3 regions of the Comamonas sp. DB36 genome follow, and region 3 is predicted to be linked to each of the others. Evidence: predicted binding sites of a transcription regulator. Region 3 holds the regulator's gene; each other region holds the start of a gene.
What was found. The regulator FNR, encoded in region 3, switches genes on or off when oxygen is low (the NO sensors DNR and NnrR bind a similar motif). The targets are predictions, from matches to a motif close to TTGATNNNNATCAA.
Positions count from the first base shown of each region.

Region 1: a site for FNR is predicted at 1,474-1,487, ahead of cyoA (ubiquinol oxidase subunit II). Genes of this name have one in related genera too.
Region 2: a site for FNR is predicted at 1,437-1,450, ahead of ACSVDO_RS10345 (COX15/CtaA family protein). Genes of this name have one in related genera too.

Region 1 covers NZ_CP196631.1:2,242,272-2,245,545, reverse strand. Annotated here, with positions in the region: gene ACSVDO_RS10390 (MFS transporter) at 1-1,259, opposite strand, end outside; gene cyoA (ubiquinol oxidase subunit II) at 1,580-2,626, shown strand; gene cyoB (cytochrome o ubiquinol oxidase subunit I) at 2,685-3,274, shown strand, end outside.
Region 2 covers NZ_CP196631.1:2,233,392-2,236,665, forward strand. Annotated here, with positions in the region: gene ACSVDO_RS10335 (hypothetical protein) at 606-902, opposite strand; gene ACSVDO_RS10340 (hypothetical protein) at 1,033-1,278, opposite strand; gene ACSVDO_RS10345 (COX15/CtaA family protein) at 1,649-2,818, shown strand; gene cyoE (heme o synthase) at 2,815-3,274, shown strand, end outside.
Region 3 covers NZ_CP196631.1:1,611,161-1,614,434, reverse strand. Annotated here, with positions in the region: gene hemN (oxygen-independent coproporphyrinogen III oxidase) at 1-1,102, opposite strand, end outside; gene fnr (fumarate/nitrate reduction transcriptional regulator Fnr) at 1,315-2,037, shown strand; gene ACSVDO_RS07670 (hypothetical protein) at 2,062-2,346, opposite strand; gene ACSVDO_RS07665 (FixH family protein) at 2,427-2,714, opposite strand; gene ccoP (cytochrome-c oxidase, cbb3-type subunit III) at 2,807-3,274, opposite strand, start outside.

The DNA.
Region 1 (3,274 bases), 630 kb from region 3:
CCCAGCCCGAACAGGCCGAAGCGGGCCGACACCGCGAGCGCGACCAGTGGCGCGAAAGCCGCACCGACCAGCCAGGCCATGTCGGCCGACAGCGCCGCACCGGTGTAGCGGTAGCGCGGCGTGAAGTTCGCAGTGACCGTGCCCGAGGCCTGGCCGTAGGACAGGCCCAGCAGGATGAAGCCGACGATCAGAAAGGTGTTGTTGCCGCCCTGGCCGTTGCCCAGCAGGCCGGGACCGACAAAGCTGAACACGCAGATCAGCGCGGCCATCGTGCCCAGCGTGTTGCGCCGCCCGAAGCGGTCGGCGAGCCAGCCTGAAGCTACCATCGCCACACAGGCTGCAGCCGCGCCCAGCATCTGCACGCGCAGCACGTCGCCCACGGGCTGCTCGGAATACAGCTCGATGTACGACAGCGGGAAGATGGTCACAAGATGGAACAGCGCGAAGCTGGCCAGCGCCGCGAATGCACCGATGACCACGTTGCGGCCTTCGTTTGCGACCACTTCGGAGGCCTTGACCGGCTCGAGTTCATTCTGGTGCAGCAGATGGGAGAACGACTGGCCCACGACCAGCCGCAGCCGCGCGAACAGCGCCACCACGTTGATCGCGAAGGCGACGAAGAACGGGAAGCGCCAGCCCCAGGAGAGGAACTCCTCGGCGCTCATGTTCTCGTAGACGTAGGCAAAAAGGCCTGCGGCCATGAAGAAGCCCACGGGCGCTCCCAGTTGCCCCAGCATCGAGTACCAGCCGCGGCGCTCGCGCGGCGCGGAGATCGCCAGCAGCGACGGCAGGCCGTCCCAGGAGCCGCCCAGCGCCAGGCCCTGGCCTATGCGCAGCACGGCAAACAGCACGATCGCCCAGATGCCCAGGCTTTGGTAGCCGGGCAGGAAGGCCATGCCCACGGTGGAAGTGCCGAGCAGGAACAGCGCCAGCGTCAGCTTGGTGGCGCGACCCCAGCGCCGCTGCACCGCCATGGAGATGGCGGTACCGAAAGGCCGGGCAATGAAGGCCAGCGAAAAGATGGCGAACGACGCAAGCGTGCCGTCAAGACGTGAAAAGGAGGGAAACAGCAGTGCGGGAAAGACCAGCACGCAGGCGATGCCGAACACAAAGAAGTCGAAATATTCGGACGACCGGCCAATGATCACGCCGACCGCGATATCACCAGGGCTGACCTCTTCGTCCGTATCGGCGCGGGAAAGTGCTTCGGGGCTTTCGCGGCCCCCTGCAGACAATGCTGTGTAACCGGTTGCGCTCATAGAGATGCTCCCTTTCAATGACTAGCTCTTTCTACGCTGGTCAACGACAGGGCCTGGTGCGGCTTTTGCGCCTGAACGCGTCAGCCAAAAACTACAGCCCGGCCATCGCCAGCCCCTCACCCCGGCGGGCATGAAGCCCGCCGACATCGGTTCGGCTTACCCGCCTACATCGAAATCCGCTGATCTACCAAGAATGGCGCAATACACCCACGTCTTGACGTGGGACAAAATGTCCAATCGACAATTTGCTCCTTTTTATTACATTTACGCTGGTTCCAATCTCACGTTTACACCTAAGCGCGCTCTGGCGCGCCCATGACATGCTTCAATCCAAGGAAATCCGTGGGCCTGCGTGGCTCACAGCTACTGCGCTTGTCGCCGCTCTGAGCGGCTGCAGCAAAGCCGTAGTTCTCAACCCCGCAGGCGATATCGCCGCGCAGCAAGGTGATCTGGTCATGCTGGCCACCCTGCTGATGCTGATCATCATCGTTCCGGTGATTCTGCTGACGTTCTTCTTCGCCTGGAAATACCGCCAGTCGAACACCGAAGCCGAATACGATCCAGACTTCCATCATTCGACCAAGCTCGAACTGATCATCTGGACGGCGCCCCTGATCATCGTGATCATCCTTGGTGCGATCACCTGGATCAGCACCCACAAGCTCGACCCCTATCGTCCGCTCGACCGCATCGACGCCCAGCGTCCGCTGGCCGAGAACGTCAAGCCGCTGACCGTCGAAGTCGTGGCCATGGACTGGAAATGGCTGTTCTTCTACCCCGAGCAAGGCATTGCCACGGTCAATGAACTCGCTGCGCCGGTCGACCGCCCCATCCACTTCAAGCTGACGTCGACCACCACGATGAACGCGTTCTACGTGCCTGACCTGGCCGGCATGATCTATGCCATGCCCGGCATGCAGACCGAACTCAACGCCGTGATCAACAAGGAAGGCGTCTACAAGGGCATGTCCTCGCACTACAGCGGCGCGGGCTTCTCGGGCATGACCTTCAAGTTCCACGGCCTGAGCAACGAAGGCTTCGCCGAGTGGATCGCCAAGGCCAAGACCGAAGGCAAGACGCTCGACCGCGACAGCTACCTCGCACTGGCCAAGCCCAGCGAGCGCAACCCGGTCGAACGCTTCGGCAATGTCGACCCCAAGCTCTACCACACGGTCCTGAACCGCTGCGTCGAAGAAGGCCAGATGTGCATGCACACCATGATGGCCATCGACAAGGCAGGCGGCGAGTCCTATGCACGTGCCAAGGGCCTGAACCTCACGGCCGACATCTGCACGACCGAGGACGCCGACAAAATCACGGCAGCCCTGGAACCCGGCGTGGCCTCCCCTGCCGTCATCCAGCAATAAGCAATTCGGTGGATAGCCGGCCTGCCCGGCCTGCTGTCCACCTCACAAGAGACCCTTTATGTCTGACCAATTTGATACAGCCCGACTGATCTTCGGACGGTTGAGCTGGGAATCGATACCGCTGCACGAGCCGATTCTTCTCGCCACCTTCGCGGGAGTGATCCTCGGCGGCCTGGCGGTGCTCGCCCTTTTGACCCGCTTCAAGCTCTGGGGCCCGCTGTGGCGCGACTGGATCTGCAGCATCGACCACAAGAAGATCGGGATCATGTACATGATCCTGGGCATCGTCATGCTGCTGCGCGGCTTCGCCGACGCGCTGATGATGCGTGCGCAGCAGGCCATGGCCACGGTGGACGGCCTGGGCTTCCTGCCGCCGCACCATTACGACCAGATCTTCACGGCCCACGGCACCATCATGATCTTCTTCGTGGCCATGGCTTTGGTCACGGGCCTGATGAACTACGTCGTGCCGCTGCAGATCGGCGCGCGCGACGTGGCCTTCCCGTTCCTGAACAACTTCAGCTTCTGGATGACGACCGCCGGTGCCATCCTGGTGATGGTGTCGCTGTTCATCGGTGAGTTCTCGACGTCGGGCTGGCTCGCGCTGTCCAACCTCGGCCACAACCCCGAGGGCGTCGGTCTCGACTA
Region 2 (3,274 bases), 620 kb from region 3:
GTGGCTCACGCAGATCCGGGCAGATACATCGGCCGCCCTATGGCCCCGCTACGTGATGTGCTTGACGGCTTCGATCTTGAATTCTAAAGGGTATGGCTGCTTGTTTGTCATGGCACCTCCTGTTGGGTCTCAGGTTTGAGGCTCGAAGATGTCTAGTGCAGCCGGGGCGATTCAGTTAAATGCGTCCTGTGAGCCATTACAGCTTGCCGCGGACAGGCACGTGAAAGCGGCGTAGCTTTTGGCGTAGTTTCAACCAAAAATGCCCATACTCTATATAGTGAACATTGCCATCCAGTATGACAATGTTCATGACGGGCTCCCAGCTCGTGGGCTTTGGGTAGGTGGAGGCAGCTTGCCTGTGCGTGGCAGGCGTGCCTGGGGCAGGATAGAGGGCGGTGGAAAGCTTCGCCCGCTTTCCACCATGCTTGCGCCAGGCAGGCCTCAGGTATTCACCATTGTCCCGCATGCACAAACGTGCATACATGGGTGATAGAGGGCGAGCGGCGCGAATACCGAGTTTGATTGTTACAGATTACATTGGTATGTATCAAGACGTATATCCTGCAAGGAATATACGGCCGGCGCGCGCCGTGGCTGCGATCAGATCAGGGCTCGGTGCCGTACTGGCTGCGAAAGGCAGCGTCGAGGTCGGCGCAGTCCTTGGGCGTCAGGTCGGGACGCTTGCGGTCTTCGGGCGCGCGCGCGACCTCCTTGTTGCAGACCTTGATGGCTTCGCGCGCCACCCACTGGTTGCTGCTTTCGGGCGTGGACAACAGCTGGCCGACGACCATCAGTACCGCAAACGCGCCCACGGGCAGGCCTATGAGCCAAGGCACCAGACGGCTGCGCGGCGCGGGCGCAACCGCCTGTGCACCCGCAGTCGAAGCGGCAGAGGAGGGCATTTTTCCGCACCCGGCGCAAGGCGAGATGCTATCGGTCAGCGTATGACCGCAGAAAGGGCATGAAAGGGTGGACATGGCCCATTATCGGCCGAGGCGGTCGGCATGCCCACCCGGGCACAGGCCCTGCGCGTCAACCGGCGGCATGCACATGCTTGCGGCGGTTGGTCCAGGAGTCGACGATCAGTCGCTGGCCCATCTCGTTGGCGCAGCGCAGGTGCAACAAGATGCTGCCGCCTTTGCCGTCATAGCGTACGCCTGAAGAGGCCAGTGGCTGGCCGCAGGAAAAGCAGGCAAAACCGTGCTCATGGCTTTCCAGAGGCAGGTCGACGATGCATGTCATATCAGCGATGTAGGTCATGTGCTGGATATCGGCCATTGCCGCGTCGACTGTAGGACAACCTGTGATCGCGTGTCACACCCTGCATCGCGGCGCTTGCATGCCTCGTTGGAGCCTGCTCGCCGGCACCGCGCCGGGCCCATCATCCATAGGGTCACTTGCTGCCGCGCTGTGCAGCGGCGTGTGCGCCGATAGAATTGACCCGGGACAATGCGCCGCGGTCTGCAGACCGCCTTGACAGCCCTGCGAGGAGGTGTCGTGCATGCTCTCTTCCCGGCCCTGGCGCCGCGCTCGTACCTCGCGCAGGCAGCGCGGGTTTTTTTATTAAGAGCGTTCAGATATTTCAGACAATCTTGAAATGGTGGCGGCCTTGCCGGTCGCGGCCCGGCGCACGTGACAACAACGAGTGATGACTAGCCAGCCCCTTTACGATTTGCAACCCCTGCTGCATCTGATGCTGATCGGCGCGGTGATCGCGCTGGCTCCGCTGGCCTGGGTCTGGTTCCGCAATCGCCAGCATGGCCCGGCCGAGCGTCTGCTTGCGCTGAGCGTGTTCACACTGTTCCTGACCTTCGATCTGGTGATGTTCGGCGCGTTCACGCGGCTCACCGACTCGGGCCTGGGCTGCCCTGACTGGCCGGGCTGCTACGGCAACGCGAGTCCGTTGGGCGCGCACCTGGAAATCACCGCGGCCCAGACCGCCATGCCTACCGGCCCCGTGACCCATGGCAAGGCCTGGGTCGAAATGATCCACCGCTATCTGGCCACGGGCGTGGGCGTGCTGATCATTGCGCTGACGCTGATGAGCTGGCGCCTGGCGCGCAAGCAGCCGCTGTCTGCGGGGCGCAGCCCCTGGTGGCCCACGGCCAGCCTGGTCTGGGTCTGCATCCAGGGCGCGTTCGGCGCGCTGACCGTGACCGAGAAACTGTTTCCCGCGATCGTGACGCTGCATCTGCTGGGCGGCACGGTGCTGCTGGCGTTGCTGTGCGTGCCCGCTGTCGCCCATGGCCTGGCCGTGCAAGGCCGCGAGCCCGAAGTGCTCACACCCTGGCTGCGCCGCGCGCTGGTGGTCGGCCTGGCGCTGGTGACGCTGCAGGTCGCGCTCGGCGGCTGGGTCAGCACCAACTATGCGGTGCTGGCCTGCACCACGTTCCCGACCTGCCAGGGCAGCTGGTGGCCGGCCATGAATTTCTCCCAGGCTTTCGAGATCTGGCGCCCGCTGGGCATGCTGCAGGATGGCAGCCACCTCGATTTCGAAGCCTTGACCGCCATCCATTACCTGCACCGGCTCGCGGCCTATGTGGTCGCCGCGGCGCTGGTCGCGCTGCTGCTGGCATTGCGCCGCGCCCAGGCGCTCGCGCGCCAGCGCCGCTGGCTCGCCGGGCTGCTGCTGCTGCAGGTGATGACCGGACTGTCGAACGTCCTATTTGACTGGCCGCTGATTGCCGCTGTACTGCACACTGGAGGCGCCGCGGCGCTGGTGGGCGTACTGGTCTGGAGTCTCGCCAGCAGCTCTTCTTCGCGCGCCGAAATGGATCGTCGCCGCCTCCTCTCCAAGAAAGCCATCGCTCGCGCATGACTACCGACACCCTGTCCTCCGCTTCACGGATCGCCCAGTTCTATGCCTTGACCAAGCCGCGCGTGGTGCAGCTGATTGTCTTTTGCGCGCTGATCGGCATGGTGCTGGCCGTGCCCGGCTGGCCTTCGGGCGCGCAGTGGTTGCAGATGGCCGTGTCCTGCGCCGGCATCTGGCTGGTCGCGGCCGCGGCCGCGGCATTCAATTGCCTGGTCGAAAAGCACATCGACGCGCGCATGCAGCGCACGTCATGGCGGCCCACGGCGCGCGGCGAGCTGTCGAGCTCGCAGGCGCTGGTGTTTTCGGCGGCGCTGTGCAGCCTCGGTTCTGCCATCCTGTTCGTTGGCACCAATCCGCTGACGATGTGGCTCACGCTCGCGACCTTCGTCGGCTATGCGGTGATCTATACCGTGGTGCTCAAGCCGCGCACGCCGCAGAACATCGTGATCGGCGGCGCCT
Region 3 (3,274 bases):
GGCTGAGCGCCAGGCCGCGCACCACGGGCAGCCGGCCCTGGTTGAGCAGGTCGTAATACTCATCGAGCGTCTTCGCGTTCTGGCTGTAGGTCGCGCCGACCCGGCCAATGGCCGAGACGCCCAGCGCGATCAGGTCGCAGTCGGGCTGGGTGCTGTAGCCCTGGAAATTGCGGTGCAGCCGGCCCTGGCGCTTGGCGACGGCCAGCGCGTCGGTGGGCAGCGCGAAATGGTCCATGCCCACGTACACATAGCCGGCCTCCTGGAAGCTTTCGAGCGAGCGCGCGAGCATGGCCAGCTTGGCGCCCGCGCCGGGCAGCGCCGCGCTGTCGATGCGCCGCTGCGGCTTGAAGCGCTCGGGCAGATGGGCGTAGGCATAGAGCGCGATGCGGTCGGGCCGCAGTTCGCCCACCTGGGCCAGCGTGCGCTCGAACGATTCGGGGGTCTGGCACGGCAGGCCGTAGATCAAGTCGACATTGATCGATTCGAAACCCAGTTCGCGCGCCGCCTGCACGAGCGAAAACACTTGGCTCGCAGGCTGTTCGCGGTGCACGGCCTTCTGCACCTGGGGGTCGAAATCCTGTACACCGAAGCTCAGCCGATTGAAGCCCAACTGCGCAAGAAAAGCCAGGCGTTCGGGCGTCACGGTGCGCGGGTCGACTTCGATCGAATACTCGCCGCCGGGCTGGAACGCGAAGTGGCGGCGCAGCAGCGCCATCAGCTCGGTCAGGCCTGCGTCGGTGAGGAAGGTCGGCGTGCCCCCGCCCAGATGCAGCTGGCTCACGGGCTGGCCCGTGCCGCAGTGCGCGGTATGCAGCGCGACTTCGCGCGCCAGATACTCGAGGTAGGTCTGGGCACGCTCGGGGTGGCGGGTGATGATCTTGTTGCAGGCGCAGTAGTAGCACAGCGCGGCGCAAAACGGGATGTGCACATACAGTGACAGCGGCCGCGCCTGACCGGGCGCACCCTGGCGGCGCTGCGCCAGCGCGAGGGTGTAGTCGTCCTGGCCGAAGGCTTCGACGAAACGGTCGGCCGTCGGGAACGAGGTGTAGCGCGGGCCCGGCACGTCGAAACGCTGCAACAGCTCGGGGGTGATTGCGGTCATGGGGGATCTTTCCTTGCTTTGGCGTACTTTGCCGCATCCCAATCTCCGCGACCTTGATGTCGATCAAGTCTTGCGCAGCCAGGGCCTGCGACAATTTGACGCATATCAGCAGCAGCCGTGACGCCATGTGCTGCGCGCTGCGGCGTTCCATGCGATAAAGGGGGCCGCGCCGCCCGTCAGACTCGCATCGCCAACCCCGAGGTCCCATTCCCATGAATCTACAAGCGATCAAAGCCTCCTGTTCCACCTGCAATCTGCGCGAACTGTGCCTGCCCATAGGCTTGAACGAGGAGCAGATGGAACGCATCGACACCATCGTCGCGGTGCGTCGCAAGGTCAAGCGGGGTGCCCTGCTGTTCCACAACGGCGAAGCGTTCTCTTCGCTCTACGCGATACGCACCGGCTTCTTCAAGACCAGCGTGGCGACCGAAGACGGACGCGACCAGGTCACGGGCTTCCAGATGGCGGGGGAGATCATCGGGCTGGACGGCATCGTCAACGACCACCACACCTGCGATGCGGTCGCGCTCGAGGATGCCGAAGTCTGCGTGATGCCGTTCGACAAGCTCGAGCAGCTGTCGCGCGAAGTCACGGTGCTGCAGAACCACGTGCACAAGGTGATGAGCCGGGAGATCGTGCGCGAGCATGGCGTGATGCTGCTGCTGGGCAGCATGCGCGCCGAGGAACGCCTGGCGGCGTTTGTGCTGAACCTGGTGCAGCGGCTGCACACGCGCGGTTTTTCGGCGTCGGAGCTGGTGCTGCGCATGACGCGCGAGGAAATCGGCAGCTACCTGGGCCTCAAGCTCGAAACCGTGAGCCGCACGTTCTCGAAGTTCGTCGACGAAGGCATCGTCGAAGTCAAGCAACGCCATATCCGCATTCTCGATACCGATGCGCTCAAGCGCATCGTCAACAACCAGCACGGCTGCGAATAACGGCGGCTGCGAGCGCCGGGCGTTTCAGTCCAGCGCCGGTGCGGGATCGCGCAGGCGTGGCGCGTCTTTTTCCCAGCCGTTGACTTCGGCCGGCCCCATGCCCAGCAGACAGGTCAAGGCGCTCGCGCCGCTGATGACCAGCCAGAACGCAAAGAACGACAGCGTATAGAACGTCTGGCGGCTCCAGGTGAGCGCCGCGCCCTGCCACTGGATGTCACTGGGATCGACGAAGCCGAACACCAGCATTTCCATCGCACAGGCCGCCAGGAAAGCAGGCCAGAGAATCCACATCAAGCGTTTTGCCCACATCAGGAACTCCTTTCGCAGCAGGAAATTCATTCTGCAGCCAAAGCCGCCTGCGGGCGCTGCGGAAAACCCGCGTACCGGCGTCAGCGGTCGGTGGGCACGTGTTCGGCCGGCGTCGCCGCGTGGTTGCGGCCGGTCAGCGCGGGCGCAAGGCGCAGGTCGGGTTTCTCGGACAGCGTCTGGTTGATCTCCACGCCGTGGCGGTAGTAGTCGGGATCGATCACCGGATCGGGATGGGCAGCAGCGATCCAGAACGTGACCAGGCCGGCGACCACGACCACGGCCGGGCCGCCGATCACCATCCAGACAAAACCGAATTTCCACCAGGGCCGGGGATCGTGTGCGGGAGCGTTGGCAGGATTTTGCGACATGGTGCGGCTTTCAAGGTTGCGGTCCGGGCGCCGGCGCTGCACGGCGTGCGGACGAAAAAAAAGGGCGGCAGCGCCGCCCCGAGTCGGCGCTATCAGCGCGCGGTGGCAGGCTTGCGCGAGAGGCTCCAGACGTAGGAGGTCAGCACATCGATCTGTCCTTCGGTCAGCTTGGCCTTTTGCGCCGGCATCTGGTTTTGCTTGCCGTTGGTGATGATGTCGATGATCGCGGCTTCACCCCAGCCATGCAACCAGATATCGTCGGTCAGGTTGGGCGCGCCCAAAGCGTGGTTGCCCTTGCCGTCCATGCCGTGGCACGCGGCGCAGGCCGCGAACTTGGACTTGCCCAGCGAAGCGCGCAGCGAATCGTTGGGGCTGCCCGACAGGCTCAGCACGTAGTGCGCCAGATTGCGCACGTCTTCGGGCGTGCCCACGGCCGCGGCCATCGGCGGCATGATGCCGAAACGGCCTTCGGTGATGGTGGTCTTGATGGTTTCGGGATCGCCGCCATACAGCCAGTCGCCGTCGGTCAGGTTGGGAAAGCTCTTGCCGCCCGCCGCGTC